Regions from separate parts of the Rufibacter sp. JT20002 genome, predicted to be linked through region 2. Evidence: riboswitches for the same ligand, from Rfam matches in the RefSeq annotation. Region 2 holds a riboswitch; the other holds the start of a gene.
What was found. Region 2 has a riboswitch for S-adenosylmethionine ahead of ACW9SV_RS01200 (hypothetical protein). Riboswitches for the same ligand answer to the same signal wherever they lie in the genome.

Region 1: it holds a riboswitch for S-adenosylmethionine, as region 2 does, so the genes downstream of both, ACW9SV_RS20820 (M14 family metallopeptidase) here and ACW9SV_RS01200 (hypothetical protein) in region 2, are expected to answer to the same signal.

What each region holds. Positions count from the first base shown of each region.
Region 1 is NZ_JBSZJY010000005.1:321,660-329,168, forward strand. It holds gene ACW9SV_RS20805 (DinB family protein) at 1-283, opposite strand, end outside; gene ACW9SV_RS20810 (peptide MFS transporter) at 389-1,882, opposite strand; gene ACW9SV_RS20815 (hypothetical protein) at 2,161-2,829, opposite strand; SAM riboswitch class I at 3,278-3,383, shown strand; gene ACW9SV_RS20820 (M14 family metallopeptidase) at 3,771-6,374, shown strand; gene ACW9SV_RS20825 (RagB/SusD family nutrient uptake outer membrane protein) at 7,064-7,509, opposite strand, start outside.
Region 2 is NZ_JBSZJY010000001.1:291,123-298,631, reverse strand. It holds gene ACW9SV_RS01205 (DNA-processing protein DprA) at 236-1,174, shown strand; SAM-I-IV-variant riboswitch at 1,308-1,403, shown strand; gene ACW9SV_RS01200 (hypothetical protein) at 1,516-2,379, shown strand; gene ACW9SV_RS01195 (hypothetical protein) at 2,720-3,478, shown strand; gene ACW9SV_RS01190 (hypothetical protein) at 3,523-3,924, shown strand; gene ACW9SV_RS01185 (hypothetical protein) at 3,928-4,314, shown strand; gene ACW9SV_RS01180 (hypothetical protein) at 4,387-5,361, shown strand; gene ACW9SV_RS01175 (hypothetical protein) at 5,667-6,224, shown strand; gene ACW9SV_RS01170 (VWA domain-containing protein) at 6,390-7,022, shown strand.

The DNA.
Region 1 (7,509 bases), on a different contig from region 2:
CCGCTTTCTGGTAGTTTTCCTCAAAATGGGCCATTAACTCCTGGTGGGTGGTTCCGTCAAAAGGCGCGTACTTCTCCTTGCTGAAATCGCGCTCCTCAGTCTTCAACACGGTGGCGATGAACAACCCCGGCAACTCGGCCACATGCCCCGCCAATCGTTTCAACGACATGCTTTTGGCATGTGGTTTCCAGTCAAAATGCTCCTGGGGCACGCGTTCCAGCATTTTCCGGGTGTTGGCCGCCTCTTGTTCAAACTGGCGCAAAAGTTTTTGGTTTAACTCCATAGTTCGTTCGTGTTTTGGGTGGTAGGTTCGGTAAGTTAGAAAAAAGAACGGGAGCAGAAAATACTCCTGCTCCCGTTCTTCTATAGGGCTATTGCTGGCAAATGCCTACCGCACCTCGCCCATCAATCTTCTGATGAAGAATCCAAGGCAGAGCAAAGCCACGCCTATTCCAACTGACCATAACCCTATCTGGTTTAAGATGGAGGAATAATAAGGAAGCGAAAGCACTGGGTTGTCTACCACCTCGGCAGGCACACTCATCAAGGCCCCAATCTTGCCGGCTAGGTACTCCCCAATGGCGCTGGCGAAAAACCAGATCCCCATCATCAAGGCCACAATCTTGGCAGGCGACAGTTTGGTAATCATGGAGAGGCCGATAGGTGAAATACACAGCTCCCCGCAGATGATGAAGAAGTAACCTGCCATGAAAGCCGGCAAAGAAATCAGGCCTGTTTCTTCGTTGGAAACGCAGCTCAGGTAGAAAACATAGAACCCAATGCCCATTAACACGAAAGACAACCCAAACTTACTTGGGGTGTTAGGCTCTAATCCCTTACGGTTCAAGTAAGGCCAAAGCTGTGCGAACACAAAACTCAGGGCGATCACCCACGCCGGTGGAAGGAAATTGTTCACCGCCAAAGCCGGAAGTTCTACCCCACCCACGTGCATGTCCACGTTGCGCATGGCAAACAGATTGAGCGACCCGGCATTCTGCTCATAAAACGCCCAGAACAACGAAGACGAAATAGTGAGAACCAGCGCGGCGAATAACTTGTTGCGGACTTCGGCCTCGTTCCGTAAGGCAAAGGTCAGAATATACACCACTGCCAGTCCGCCTAACCCGAACATGATGTAGTCCATCACCTCGTAGTTATGGAAAAGGGCCACAATCACTGGTATAATCAACAGCGTAGCCCCATAGATTACCACCTCTCTGCTGATGCCCGCAAACACCGGGGCTTTCAGGTGAGCGGGATTAGGCGGAAGCCCTTTGTCACCCAAAGACTTTTTACCTAGCGCAAACACTACCAAGCCCAGAATCATAAACAAACCGGCCAACCCGAAACCATAGTGCCAGTCTATCTGCTGCCCCACGTAGCCGCAGAGCAGTCCGCCCAGGGCCGCGCCAATGTTGATGCCCATGTAAAAGATGGAAAAAGCACTGTCTTTGCGCGGGTCATTGTCTGAGTACAACGTGCCCACCAGGCTGGAGATATTGGGTTTAAAGAAACCGTTTCCGCAGATGATGAAGGCCATGCCGTAGAAGAAGCTCCAGTCCTGCGGCAAGGCCAAAACTAAATGCCCGATGGTCATGAGCACCCCGCCGTACATCACCGCCTTTCGCCCGCCCAGAAAGCGGTCAGACATCATGCCGCCAAACATGGGCATGGTGTACACCAACGCGGCGTAAGATCCCAGAATGGCGTAGCCCTTGGGTTCATCAAATTTGAGTTCAGAGATCATGTAGGCCAGCAAGAGGGCCTTCATGCCATAAAAAGAGAAGCGTTCCCACATCTCGGTGAAAAATAGCATGTACAGCTGCTTAGGGTGCCCCGTGGAGGCAGGCGCCTCTGGTACCCTAGGTTCGGTTAAATCCATATCAGGTGGTAAAGAAAATTATAAACCCTAATTGACCTGACAATTTACTAGATAAAGCCGGGATTCAGTGCTTACGGGCGAAAATCTGGTTCAAGGTCGTTTCCCGTAAAAGAGGCTTAAAAATCAAGATCCGCCACCTTAACCAAAATTAAAAGGCCTCCCTACTTTGAAAGCAGGGAGGCCTTTTTAGGTAGCTATGGGTTTGGGCTTGCCTTTCAGAAAATACCACCGGAAACGCTCACCGGAAGATCAGGAACAAACGACCCGGATCCGGCAGGTTAGTTCCGGAACTGAGCCAATTGCTGCTTCAGTTCTTCCACCTTATTGGCTTCTGATTGCTGCTCGCGTTTCAGCTTAATTTCTTTTTCGCGGGCCAGTTGCTTGTGGGTTTTGAATTCCTCAGTGAGTTCATCGTACGCCCTGATTTTCTCTTCGGTCACCCGATTGCTGTTTTTGTACATGAACGCGAAGACCGCTGCCACCGCGCCCAAGGCCAAAATAATGACCAAGCTGATAATCACGTACACCTGCTTGTCCATGTCAATGCCCAGCACCGACAGGCTAGCCACGTCATGCGCCCCCTGCTGGATCTGCTTTTCTTTTTGGGCGTTTACCTCTTGCAGGGCCTGTACCTGTAGTTTTTGATCGGCTAATTCCTTCTGGGTTTGCGCCAGTTTCACAGCCGTCTCTTTTCCGGCGTTCTTAATGCTTTGCTCACGCGCACGCAGGGTGTCCTGTACATTTTGGAAGAAGGCATCCAGACTGGCCTGCTTTATTACTTTGTGCGGCTGGTTGTATTTTATCTCGGTGGAAGACCTGAACTTCAAAGAACTGAACTGCTGCTGCAGGTTGTATCTGGTTCGGTCTTTTGCAGGAGCAGCAGTTTGGGCCATGCCCGAGGTCATCACGAGAACACTGAGGAAAAGAGAAAGAAAAACGGCTTTCATATGGGGACTATTTGCGTCAAAAAATGTTCGGGTAAGGTTAAAATTAGTGATTTCCTCCCACTAATTCAGACAAAAAACTAGACTTTCTGCTAAGTAACGAAGTTCTACTCCTTAGATTTATACGTTTCACGCATTTTGACTGTTTATTTCAGGAATAGGCTAATTTCATCGAGAATTCATCTATTTACCCGCCACTTCTTCATTTCCTGGCTTAAAACACACTGAACGAGAGTGATTACAAGCTCCTTTCTGGAAATTACCTAAAATTTGTTTGAAGAGATACTAACCAGAGCGGAGCTCTGGCGCTTTGATACCAAAGGAAAGCCAACCCTGAAGCTACTTCCTTTCTGAGCTGTCAGACGCAAAGTGTACATTGCCCAAGTGATCTGCCTTAAATAATCTATATTTCTTTTGCTATATACCCACTTGCTTTCTACCTTAGCCCTTGAAATTATACCGAAGAGGGGAGAGAGCAGGCTCTGAGAACCTCTAGCAACCGTTAACCATGTTAAAAAGGTGCTAACTCCTGCCCAGCCAAATGGGAAATATAAGTTTTCAGACCATGATCAGCAGCAGCAATCTTTCCAACATCAACCTTCTTTCATCACCTACTTCTTCAGGCTACTTCACTGCCTGTATGCACTTTTGTTGTTGCTGTTAGCTTCCTTAGATTTTCCGGGCTCCCGGGGTTCTATCCTTCTGCGCTAATGCAGCGCTTCTCTATTTTCTAAGACTCAATTTCTGTTTCATTTCTTATGTACACAGCACTTGCGCAGGCAAGGGCAAAGAAACAGGCGTTTGCCTGCGACAACTCTTTGCACGCCTGCCTCTCCTCTACCTTGGCGGCGCTCTATCGCTTCCTTTCCCTTTGCTGTTGCGGAAACGCCTTTTCTCTCCCTTTCGCTTTTAACCCATTTTTTGAAAATCACCTTTAAAACACCATGAAATCATCCTTACAGACTTACAGGGCCCTTCTGGTCCTGACTGCCTGGGTCCTTACCATCGTTCCGGCCCTGGCGCAAAGCAGCTATTACTTCCCAAAAACGAAGAACTTTGACGCTGCCATACCTACGCCCGAGCAGTTCCTGGGCTACGGCATCGGCGAGCGCCACAGCCGTTACGAGCAATCGGTGGCTTACCTTAAGGAATTGGACCGGCTCTCTGACAAAGTAAAAGTGCAGACCATCGGGTTTACCTATGAACTGCGGCCGCAGGTGGTGGCCATTATCACCTCTCCTGAGAACCACGCCCGTTTGGAGGACCTCCGGAAAGAGCACCTGCAGCTAGCCGATGTCTCCAAGCCGCTTCCCAACCTAGCCAACGCGCCGGTGTTCGTGAACCTGGGCTACAGTGTGCACGGCAACGAGGCCTCCAGCTTGGAAGCTTCCCTGCTAACCGCCTATTACTACACCGCTAACCAGGACCCCGAGACGCAGCGTGCCTTGAAAGAAGCGGTGATTTTGCTGGACCCCGCCCACAACCCTGATGGCCGTGACCGCCACGCGAACTGGATCAACGTGCACCAGAGCGATCCTTCCGTAGCCGATCCTGCCGATTGGGAGCACAACGAGGTGTGGCCCGGCGGCCGGGGCAACCATTACTGGTTTGACCTGAACCGCGATTGGCTGCCCATCGCGCACGTAGAAAGCAAAAACCGCCTGAAGTTCTACCATGAGTGGCTGCCTAACGTGGTGATTGACTTCCACGAGATGGGCACCAACTCCACCTACTACTTTGAGCCCAGCAAACCCTATGGCTCCGAGAACTACCTGGTACCCCGCAGCACCTATGACAACCTGAACGTGATCATCGCCAAGTACCACGCGGCGGCACTGGACGAGATCGGGTCGCTGTACTTCACCAAGGAGCAGTACGACAACATCTACCCCGGCTACGGCTCCACTTACCCCGATTTCCAAGGCGGCGTGGGCATCACCACCGAGCAGGCCAGCTCCCGCGGCAACCGCCAGGAGAACTCCACCGGCGTGCTGACCTTCGCCTTCGGCATCCGGAACCACCTGAGCACGGGTCTGGCTACCGTGAAAGGAGCCGTAGAGAACCGTGAGACTTTCCTGAAACACCAGCGCGAGTTCTACAAATCCGGCATAGCCGATGGCCGCAAAAACCCGGTGAAAGCCTACGTGTATGGCGAGAAGCACGATGCCACCCGCCTGCGCAACTTCACCGAGCTGCTGCTGGCCCACAAAATTGAGGTGTATGAATTGCCTGGCAACCAGACCATCGGCGGCACCGCCTTTGAGAAGGGAAAATCCTATGTAGTGCCCACCGAGCAACCGCAGTACCGCCTGGTGGAATCCATCTTCGCAAAGAACACTAATCTCCCCGATAGCGTTTTCTACGATGCCTCCACTTGGACGCTGGCCCTGGCCTATGGCTTGCCGCACGTGGGCGCTTCCAAAGCTGTGAACCGCGGAAACCGTGTAGCCACCCTCCCCGCTCTCACCGCTACTGCACCCCCTAAAAGCAACTACGCCTACCTCCTGGACTGGACCGATTACAATACCGCGGGCGCCTTATACCAACTGCAATCGCTAGGGGTGACTGCCCAAACCGCCTTGAAGCCATTCACAGCCAATACCACAGCAGGCGCCAAAGACTACCTGCCCGGGGCCATCACCATCCCCGTTGCCTCGCAAAAAATCTCGTCTGACTCGCTGTACAAAGCCATTCAGAAAGTGGCCGCAGACCGCAAGGTTAACATCGCCTCGGTGAACAGCGGCTTCAGCGCCAAAGGCATTGACCTCGGCAGCAGCAACATTCAGACCATCCGCAAACCTGAGGCGCTGATGCTGGTAGGCAATGGCGTGATGGGTCCGGAGGCTGGTGAAGTGTGGTTCCTGCTGGATTCTCAGTTGAAGATGCCTATCACCAAAGCCGAGCTGAGTTCTTTCCCGCGCCTGTCTTTGGCCCGCTACAACACCATCGTGCTGGTGAGCGGCTCCTACAACAGCCTGGATAAAAACACCGTGGACAAACTGAAGCGCTGGGTGACCGAGGGCGGCACTTTGATTACTTTTAAAACCGCCTCTGAGTGGGCCATCAAACAAGGAATCGCCAATGCTCGCCTTATCTCAAGCGCTGATACCTCCGCTAAAACCACGCGCCAGGCTTACATCAATGCCCGCGAACTGGAAGGCGCCAAATCAGTAGGCGGCTCTATTTACGAGACCGACCTGGACATCACGCACCCGCTGGCCTTCGGCTATACCTCCCGCAAACTGAGCGTGTACCGAAATAGCAGCGTGTTCCTGGCCCCCAGCAAGAACTCATATGAAACGGTGGCCCAGTACACCGCTAATCCGCTGCAAAGTGGCTACGTGTCCAAAGCCAACCTGAAGAAAATCGCCAATTCTGCTTCCTTGCTGGCGCAGAACCAAGGCCAAGGCACCTTAGTCCTTTTCGCCGACAACCCCAATTTCCGGGGTAGCTGGTACGGCACCAACCGCCTGTTCTTCAACGCTCTTTTCTTCGGCAACATCATCAAAACCGTTGGTGGCGTGCTTGCGGGGGAGGAAGAGGAATAAATTCTGACAGCCTTAGTACAAGGCTAGGATTCATATAACCTCTCACCTTGTCATCCTAGAAGAAACCTGGTAGCGAACGGTAATAGCGTTTACTAAACGCCTTTGTAGCTTGCCCACAAGTTCCTTACAGGATGACAGAAGAGGAATTTGGTTTGTGTTCCTAATTTAAAATGAAAGCGGCTACCAAAAGGTAGCCGCTTTTTTATTGATGCTTTGATGGCAAAAGATTGTACAGCAATCTGCATTCCTTTACACGCATTCCGTCCTCCTTTGAAGGGGGTAGGGGGATGACAAGGCGTCTGCAGAACCATTATGTTTCAGCTACAGAGAGGCGACTGTGGTGATGAAAGTCCTCTCCTACTCAAAGGACAACCACAAGGGATTGCGCCTACAGTTTAGGAACGCAATAATAAGCACGAAAAATCATCCCCCTACCCCCTTCAAAGGGGGACGGAATGCGAGCTAACCTTAATTTCTCTGTCCATGGTTCAAGTTTTCAACTTGGGCATATAATGACCTGAAGTTTGCAACTTCAGTGAGGCGATAGCCTCATACCAGCTAATTGAATAAAGTAACAACCTCATCCCCTTCTAAGCCTTCTTTCTCAAAACAAGACCCAAAACACCAGACAAAAAGAAAGGAGTACCGCTGAGCAGTACTCCTTTTCACAAGCATAGGAAGAATTACTATCAATACCCGGGGTTCTGGTCTTCTGTACCCAAATCAGGGTCTGCGACAATGTCTGCATTAGGAATGGGGTACAGGAACTTGTTGGGGTCTGTGATGCCCAAGACGGCTTGGGCGCGGCCGGTGCGGATGAGGTCAAACCAGCGGTGGCCTTCAAAGGCGAGTTCCAGTTTGCGTTCCTGCTCAATAGCCAGCAACAGCCCGGGAGCATCCAGTAAGGTCAGTTTCTCTATGCGGGCTCTTTCCCGGATAGCGTTTACATCGGCTAGGGCACCTACCATATCCGGGGCGGCCTTTTTCACGCGGGCCTCAGCGCGGATGAGGTACTGCTCGGAGATTCTTAGCAGAAAGGCAGGGTCATCGCTGGTGCCGTTGCGGAAGTATTTTTTGCCGTAGACTATAGTGCCGGCGGTTCCGATGAGGATGCTGCGAGCGCCGCCCACTACTG
Region 2 (7,509 bases):
GATAGATACCTATGCCTGTGCTAGATCGACAGCTGTTGTCACTAGGCAAAGTGTGTGAACGCAAGATCTGCAAATATTCCGGGTTATAACGGGCCTGGCAAGCTTGCGGGTAAGCTGGCGGCCAAGCCCGGTGCTTTTCTGTAAAATGGCCTGTTCCCCCTTTTCCGGCAAGCGCCGGAGCGCAATGCAGGAGGGTTGATCCGTTGAATGCCTTTTCAAACCATATCTAACACATATGATAGAACCCTCTGATTTATTATTGCTGGAGAATATCCCCTGTATCACATCCCGTTCCATTGAGACAGTCATCAGGTTCTTAACTGAGTACCGGAGAGGCTTTCCGAGTGCGAACAGGGGAGTGGTTAGCCTGTTTGCGGCGGCCTATAACCGGTACGGAACCTGTATGGTGCCTCCCCTGGAAGCCATATCAGTGGCGCGTAAAGTCAGTGAACGTATCCTGGCCCTGTCCGGGGAGAACGGGATCAGGATCATCTCCCGCTTTGACGCAGATTACCCAAAGGCGTTCCTTGTGATGGAAGACATGCCTTTGCTGGTTCATGTCAAAGGAAACCTGGAGGTGTTAAACAACCAGGCCGTCGCTATTTTTGGGAAAAAAGAACCTTCTGCTTTCACCCAGGAAGAAGGGCTGAAACTGGCGCAGATGGTCTTTAGGGAAGGCTTCGCCATTGTCAGCGGTCTTGCGGCAGGTTGTGATTCTATTGCCCACAAGGCAGCAGTTGAAAGCCATGCTCCCACCATCGCAGTGATGGCTGGCGGCCTGCATGATGTCCTGCCTGGGGAAAATCAAAATCTTTCCCGAAGGATTCTGGAAGAGGGGGGATTGCTGCTGAGTGAATATGCTTATGGAGAGAAGGCCAGAAGAGGCACCTACATTGCCAGGGGCCGCCTGCAGACCGCCCTAAGCAGAGGCGTGATCGTCCTGGAGACAGACCTGGCTGGGGGCACCATGGAGTCTGTGCGGTACGCTGCAAAGCAGAAAAAGAAGTTGGGCTGTCTTTATCCATCATCAGCCGGTGGCACATGGGAGGAGCAGTTTGCGGGTAACCTTGTCCTGGTGGAACAGAACAAGGCCAAAAAACTGGGCACTGAGGCTGAGATCCACCACTTTGTCAGTTCTTTGAAGGATAAGGACCTGTGTTGCCCGGCTATATAAATAGTAATAAATTCATCAGGTAATACTATTTGACTCTAATAATTATAAAATTTCTTTGATTATATATATTAAATCACTATATTTGTATTATCATTTAAATTCTCTGTATTCAGGTACACAGGAAACGATTCTTTCGAAGCATTAAGAGTGCCTGTAGGTACGGCAACCGGGTTTAAGCTCCAACGGTGCCAAAACAATGCGCGGCTTCTGCCGAAAAAAAGCTGTAAGCGCTACATCGCCCAAAGCTTTCCTTTTAAAGTGCCATGGCTCATTCCGGCAGGCTTTCACAGTCTTTCAGTCAGGGTTCTAGGTCAACTATGTTTAATCGTTAAAGCAAATCAATGGGCGAACTGTCATTACTGAGTAACAACATTGAGCTGGTCCTGCAGCATAGGGAGGAGATCAAGGCTTATGCACCCTATGCCTTCAGCAGACTGACCATACAAAACTCACGGAGACTGGGTGGGCAATGGTATGAGCAGAATATGTTCATGGGAGCCTACGTAGAAGTCTGGCATCAATATCTGCAAAGGTCACTTGAGCCCGCCATCCTTCCCCTGTACATAGGGTCTGGTATGTTTGGTACCATCTATAAATTCCTGGGGCTTTCTCTAGCAGATAAAATGCTGGTGAAAAAGGTCCCGGCTGGGAAAATGCACACCTCCTGGATGCGGGATCCCATGTGGGCATTTATCCAGGCTAACCCTGCACGAGGGTTGGGGATTCCGTTGTCCCAGGTGGTGGAAGAGATCAGGGCCGGTAAACCGCTGGAAGAAAGGGAGAGTTACCGGCTTCTCTACCTAAGGGAGGAATTCTGCCGATCTGTGAGTGCCATCTCTGGCATCAGGAGCGAAGGGGAGCATGACCTTGCCTACAGCCTGGAGCAGGGAGTGAATTACCAGTTGATGATACAGGTACATGCCGTCATACTGCTTGAGTTATCAGAGAGGGAGAAGCAAGGGTTGGTGTTTGGGGGAAGTGCCGTTGAGCTGAACGATATGGTGACAGAAACCCGGAAGGACCTTGCCGCAATTGCCACGGAAGCCGGCTTTTCCCACCACAGGGTGATGGACTCCCGGACCAATTGGGCCAGGATCAGGTTCACCAAGCAGATTTCCTCCATTGATGAGTTCCTGGAGGGGGATTCTATTGCCTCAATGTGCGGCATGCTGTATGCCATGCGGAAAAGGATCCGCCGGTTGTAACCAGGGCAGGCAGTCGATCCTTCAAGCTTGCGGAAAATTCCCTGTTTGGAGCGCTTGCCCTACCTTTGTATCATGCTTCAACAGCAGGGTTTGTAAGATGGGTTAACTGGGTTTTCCAGTGTTGCCTTTTAAAATTAAGTGCTTCCACGGTCATTGCGAATCCTTTGTGATTAAAGTCCTCAGGTTTGCATCGTGCTCCTGGGCTTCGCCTGGCTGGAAGTGTTACCTATAGAAATATTCCTATTTATGGCTTTGCCTTCGCAAAGTTGTTTCAGTGGCTTCCTGGCGGCTGCCCAGAAGACCTGTGCCTATTTTTTCATCTAACCTTTAAAAACAATCTATGACCAAAACCAATCCATTCGATTTCAAAAACACCTTTCTTAACCTGACGCAATATACCGTGCCTTATGGGTACGAGAGCCAACTGGAACCTTATCTGCCCGCAGGTGTGCAGAAAGACGACTTCGGAAACTACTTCATCAGGATCGGTGAGTCAGCCACTCTTTTTACGGCCCACTTGGATACCTGCTCCAGCGAGTACGAGAAAGTGAACCATGTGTTTGAGGGTAATATCATCCGCACAGATGGCAGTACTATCCTGGGCGGCGATAACAAGGCGGGGGTTACCATCCTGCTTTACCTTATCAGCAAGGGTGTGCCAGGCACTTACTACTTTTTTGTAGGGGAGGAGATAGGTTGCCTAGGTAGCCGTGCCGCATTGAGAGCAGATGCTTCGTTTTTTGCCCAGTTTAAACGTGCCGTTGCGTTTGACCGCAGAAAGGTTGGTTCCATCATTACCCATCAGCGAGGCGGGCGTTGCTGCAGCGAGCAGTTTGCCGATGCGCTTTCGCACCAGTTCTTGAATCAGGGCTTAGACTACCAAGCAGATCCATATGGGGTTTTTACCGATACAGCCGTTTTCGTGGGTGTGATCCCGGAGTGCACGAACCTGTCTTCGGGAGTGTGGGGCGAACATACCTCCGAAGAGTATGTGGATATTCTGCTGCTTGAGGAGATAGCCAGGGCGGCTGAAAGAATTGCATGGGATGGTCTGCCGGCACACCGCAGCATTCCGTCAAACTATAGCCAGGTGGCATAGTTCCTCCTTTCCTTAAACCATCTTTCACTCTTATTCCCACAGACATGGACACCATTACTTTAACACTTACCCAGGAGCATTCGCAGTTGGTGCAGGAGCTTCTGCTAAAAATCCTGCAGGAGCAGGAGGTGATGATTGATCGTAGCGAAAGCACCAGTCATGTGTGCAAAAGAGCCCGGTTTCACAGCGAGTGCACCAGGATCTTGCTTCAGGCGCTTCAGCAGGGGTATACGGCAGTAAAGATGCCTGCGGTGCTCATGAAACCGGTATTGTCTCAGCTAAAGGGTAAACTGGAAGACCAGATGAAAATCATGATGGATCTGATGAAGGACGAAAGTCTGGAGCAGGAAAATCGGATACAGGTTTTCATGCGTAGGATTGGGTTGCTTCATGTGATGCGCAGCATGACCTATGAAGCACTGCAAGTTGAAAAGGAGGCTGCTTAACCTATGGTGATGATCCTGGTAGAGGAGGTGCTCCACACTGTGGGCAGGAGCAAATATTTCAAGACTTACGACACCGTAAAAGACCTGTACGGCATGCACATCAACATGGCAGGTACGTATGTGGAGCCTGCTTTTCTGCACATTTTTCCTTATCGAAAGGGGAAATTCGTGGTGGTGGATCAGCTGGAGCAATACTATGGCATCGACCTGAAAGGAAGGCGGGTTGAGCTCTCAACAGAGGAAGAAGAGGCGTGGCGGTCTGTCATCATCAAGAGCTCCGTCTGCAATTGTAGGAGAACCAACACCCAAGCAGATTGCCGATACTGTGCCGGCCAGGGAAGTATCAGGAATAGCTTTGGCATAAAACTGATTTCCTCCCTCCTGTACTGACCATTGGTTTAGACCTGGTCCACTAATCACTACACCTATAGAATAAACAACCTATACCTAATTAAACAGCTTATGCCGCTCCACTATCAGGTAACTTCCAACGGGTATCATTTTGGGTTGACGTATCAGGGAGTTGAAGTGCTTCCCTGCATCAACCACAAGCTTTGGCGGATTACGCCTGATCTGATTGGATTCAGGCAGGACAACCTGTTTGGGATTTACTCCATGCCTGAGAATAGGGTGCTGTACGAGCCAATCTTGAGCGCCGAGGTTCCATGTTTCCGGTTGGTAAGCGATGAGAAAGGTGCATTGGTAACAAGACCCCGTTTCATTACCTCTCATCCCGGTACATTCATGAAAGGCAGGGCTTATTTGGAAACCTGCGATTACCTTTTCTGGCAGCGGAACCGATTGTTTGTGTTATCGCCCTCGGGAATTGTAGTGATAACACGTTCCGGTGAGATAAGGGAGTACAAAGGCAAAAATCCTGAGGGGGTTGCTTACCGCATCAGGCAGCGGTGTCTTTTTGAGGAGGAGTATGCTTGTTTGACGAGGTCTGAGGTAACTGCATTTGACTACCTGACTGAGGCAGACCGCGAAATAGAGGAAGAAAACTTCTTAAAGGGGTTTCCCCTCCAGGGGATGGAGCAGGATCTTGATAGTTTACTGGGTAGTTCAGTAGTTACTTCGGATGGCCCGGAGCCTGGAGAACCTGCCTACAAGCACTATGAATATGAGGGCATTCCCCCTTTGATCAAAGAAAAGTTAATCGGGCATCTAAGCCGCTTCTTTGATACCTCCTCGAATGAGCGATTGGCTAGGCTTCTGATTTATCTGGCCTGGTGCCATGCCAACGGCTTTGTCAGGGAAGACCAGAAGGGCAATCGGACCATTGATCCCTGGTATGCCTCCCTTCCGGCAGATGCTGACCCCGCGGAGTCCCTGGACAGCCTGTACGAGGCCCATCAGCTGCAGCCTTTGCAACACCTGCTCTACGTGTCTGCCATCACAAACAGCTACCTTGACCTGCAAGCCCTCCTGAACTAATCATTCGTCCGAAAGCCATATGATAAGTGAAGAATATCCTGAATAGCAAGATAGCACTAGCCTTAGGTGTTTTGCCCGGCAAAAGCAATGCTGTGCGATGCAGGGTTGAAGGGGAGGAGATTGGGATGGTGGTGGGATTGGGCTTTTACTTTCAGGAACGACATGCCATAGGAGGACCAAGTTTGTTTTAAGGTGGTAGTGTAAGTTGCTGGTTATTGGATAATTATTTGATATGGTGTTTGACTTCTGAGAGCTTCCCTAGCAGGAAAATGTCTCTACCCTTAACATTATTTGCCTTGAGATACTTGAAAAAATTACTGTTGGTTGTTTCCGTTTCCCTGTTTCTCCTGGTCCTGTTTGGCAAAGAGATGGGCAAAGCGTTAAGCGTTCATTTCAGTGAGATGAATGACCGGCGGGAAAAAGGAAGCCTGACTTCTATGGACAGGCTCCAATGCAAAGTGATGTACAACAGTATGATCTGCCTGGGGTGGCTATTCTACCCTGAAGCAGCTGAGGTGCTTCACCACTACCTGTATGGGAAGGGGGCTGATCTGTACCTGGAGCCGGATTATGTGAGAAGCTCCCCGGTTGTGCAACACGCCCTGGGCAGCATGAAAACGGGAGATGTAAAAGCAGTTTTCTTCCGGCAGAATAAAGACTGGCGGCTTTCCTATGCGGTAAACGGTTTTACCCTGGAAAAGAGGCAGGGCAGTGTTTTACTGTCCCAGGAAATCATCTTCTCCAAAGACAGAAGGATCGTTACGGACCTCAACTTCTTTCTTTTCAAAGTACGCATCCCCGATGGCCTGGTACATGTGCTGGAACCATCTCCCTTTGTTGTGTACTGCCACTGGCGACTGTAGTCATATCAGGTTTGGACTTGGAAAAGCCCCGCTACCCCTTCGCCCCGTGTGCAGAGGGGCTGGGAGATACGTCTGGACTTCCCTGGGGTATGTCCCCTTGGTACCGGTTTTTTCTACGTCTTCTTTTTCATTCAATTTTTATAAACGTCACTAAATTATATCTATATGCAAATACACAATTTAATTATCCTGGACGAAAGTGGTTCCATGAATTCAATCAAAAAAGAAACCATCAGCGGTTTCAATGAACTGGTGCAAACCCTGAAAGGAATGAAAGAAAGGTTCCCCGAGCAGGAGCATTTTATTTCGCTGTTTACCTTTAACGGGGAAGGCATAAAGCCCAGGTTGTATAAATTGCCTGTGAAGGGACTAAAGGAGATCGATGGAAAGATCTACCGGCCCCATGCCCAAACTCCCCTGTTTGATGCGATTGGTACCAGTGTCACAAAACTCAGGGATGACTTAGGGGATCTGGCTGATACGAATGTATTGGTCACGATCTTGACCGATGGAAGGGAAAATGCTTCACGGGAGTATACGGGGAGCCAGGTGAAACGCCTCATAGATGAGCAGAAGCAGAAAGGCTGGACCTTCACCTATATTGGGGCCAACCATGATGTGGAGCATGTCGCCACCTCTATCTCTATTACCAACTCTATCACCTTCAAAGCGACCTCAGAGGGTACGGCAGAGGTATTCTCAAGGGAGAGAACCTCGCGTATGGAGTATCTAAGAAAGCTCAATGAAAATGAGGACATAAGCAGCGGGTATTATGATGAGAGCGACCAGGGTCAATAAGGGGATGTTTTAAACTACAGGAGAAAGGCCATATTGCTTAGTTGCAATATGGCCTTTCTCCTGTAGGATTGGAAGTCGGGGCTGTAGGAAACCTTTACGTGAAAGTGGTAAAGTGAAATTTCATTGTAATTGTAATCAGTACTTTGTCAGTTTACATGGCAGCGGTTCCTTTAGGAGTTCCAATTATTTGTTTCCTGTGCCTTGGTAAGGCGGTGCCGTGAATTCCTTTCTGGTCTCCCATTTTCTTTTGTTGCCATGGCATTGATTTGACAAAAAACAAAGGCAGGTCATGCCTGCCTTTGTGGAGATATGTTCTGAGTACCCTGGCAGTTTAGCTCCTGTTTTCATAAAAGGAACATGATAGTGCCCATAAGGGGATTTTGAATCCTCGATATCTACCTGATCTCTTTGAAGAACTGTATCAAAGCTCCGGGGTATTGTCCTTCCATCATCCTCTTTGCTTCAAATGAATTAACCGTGTTAACCC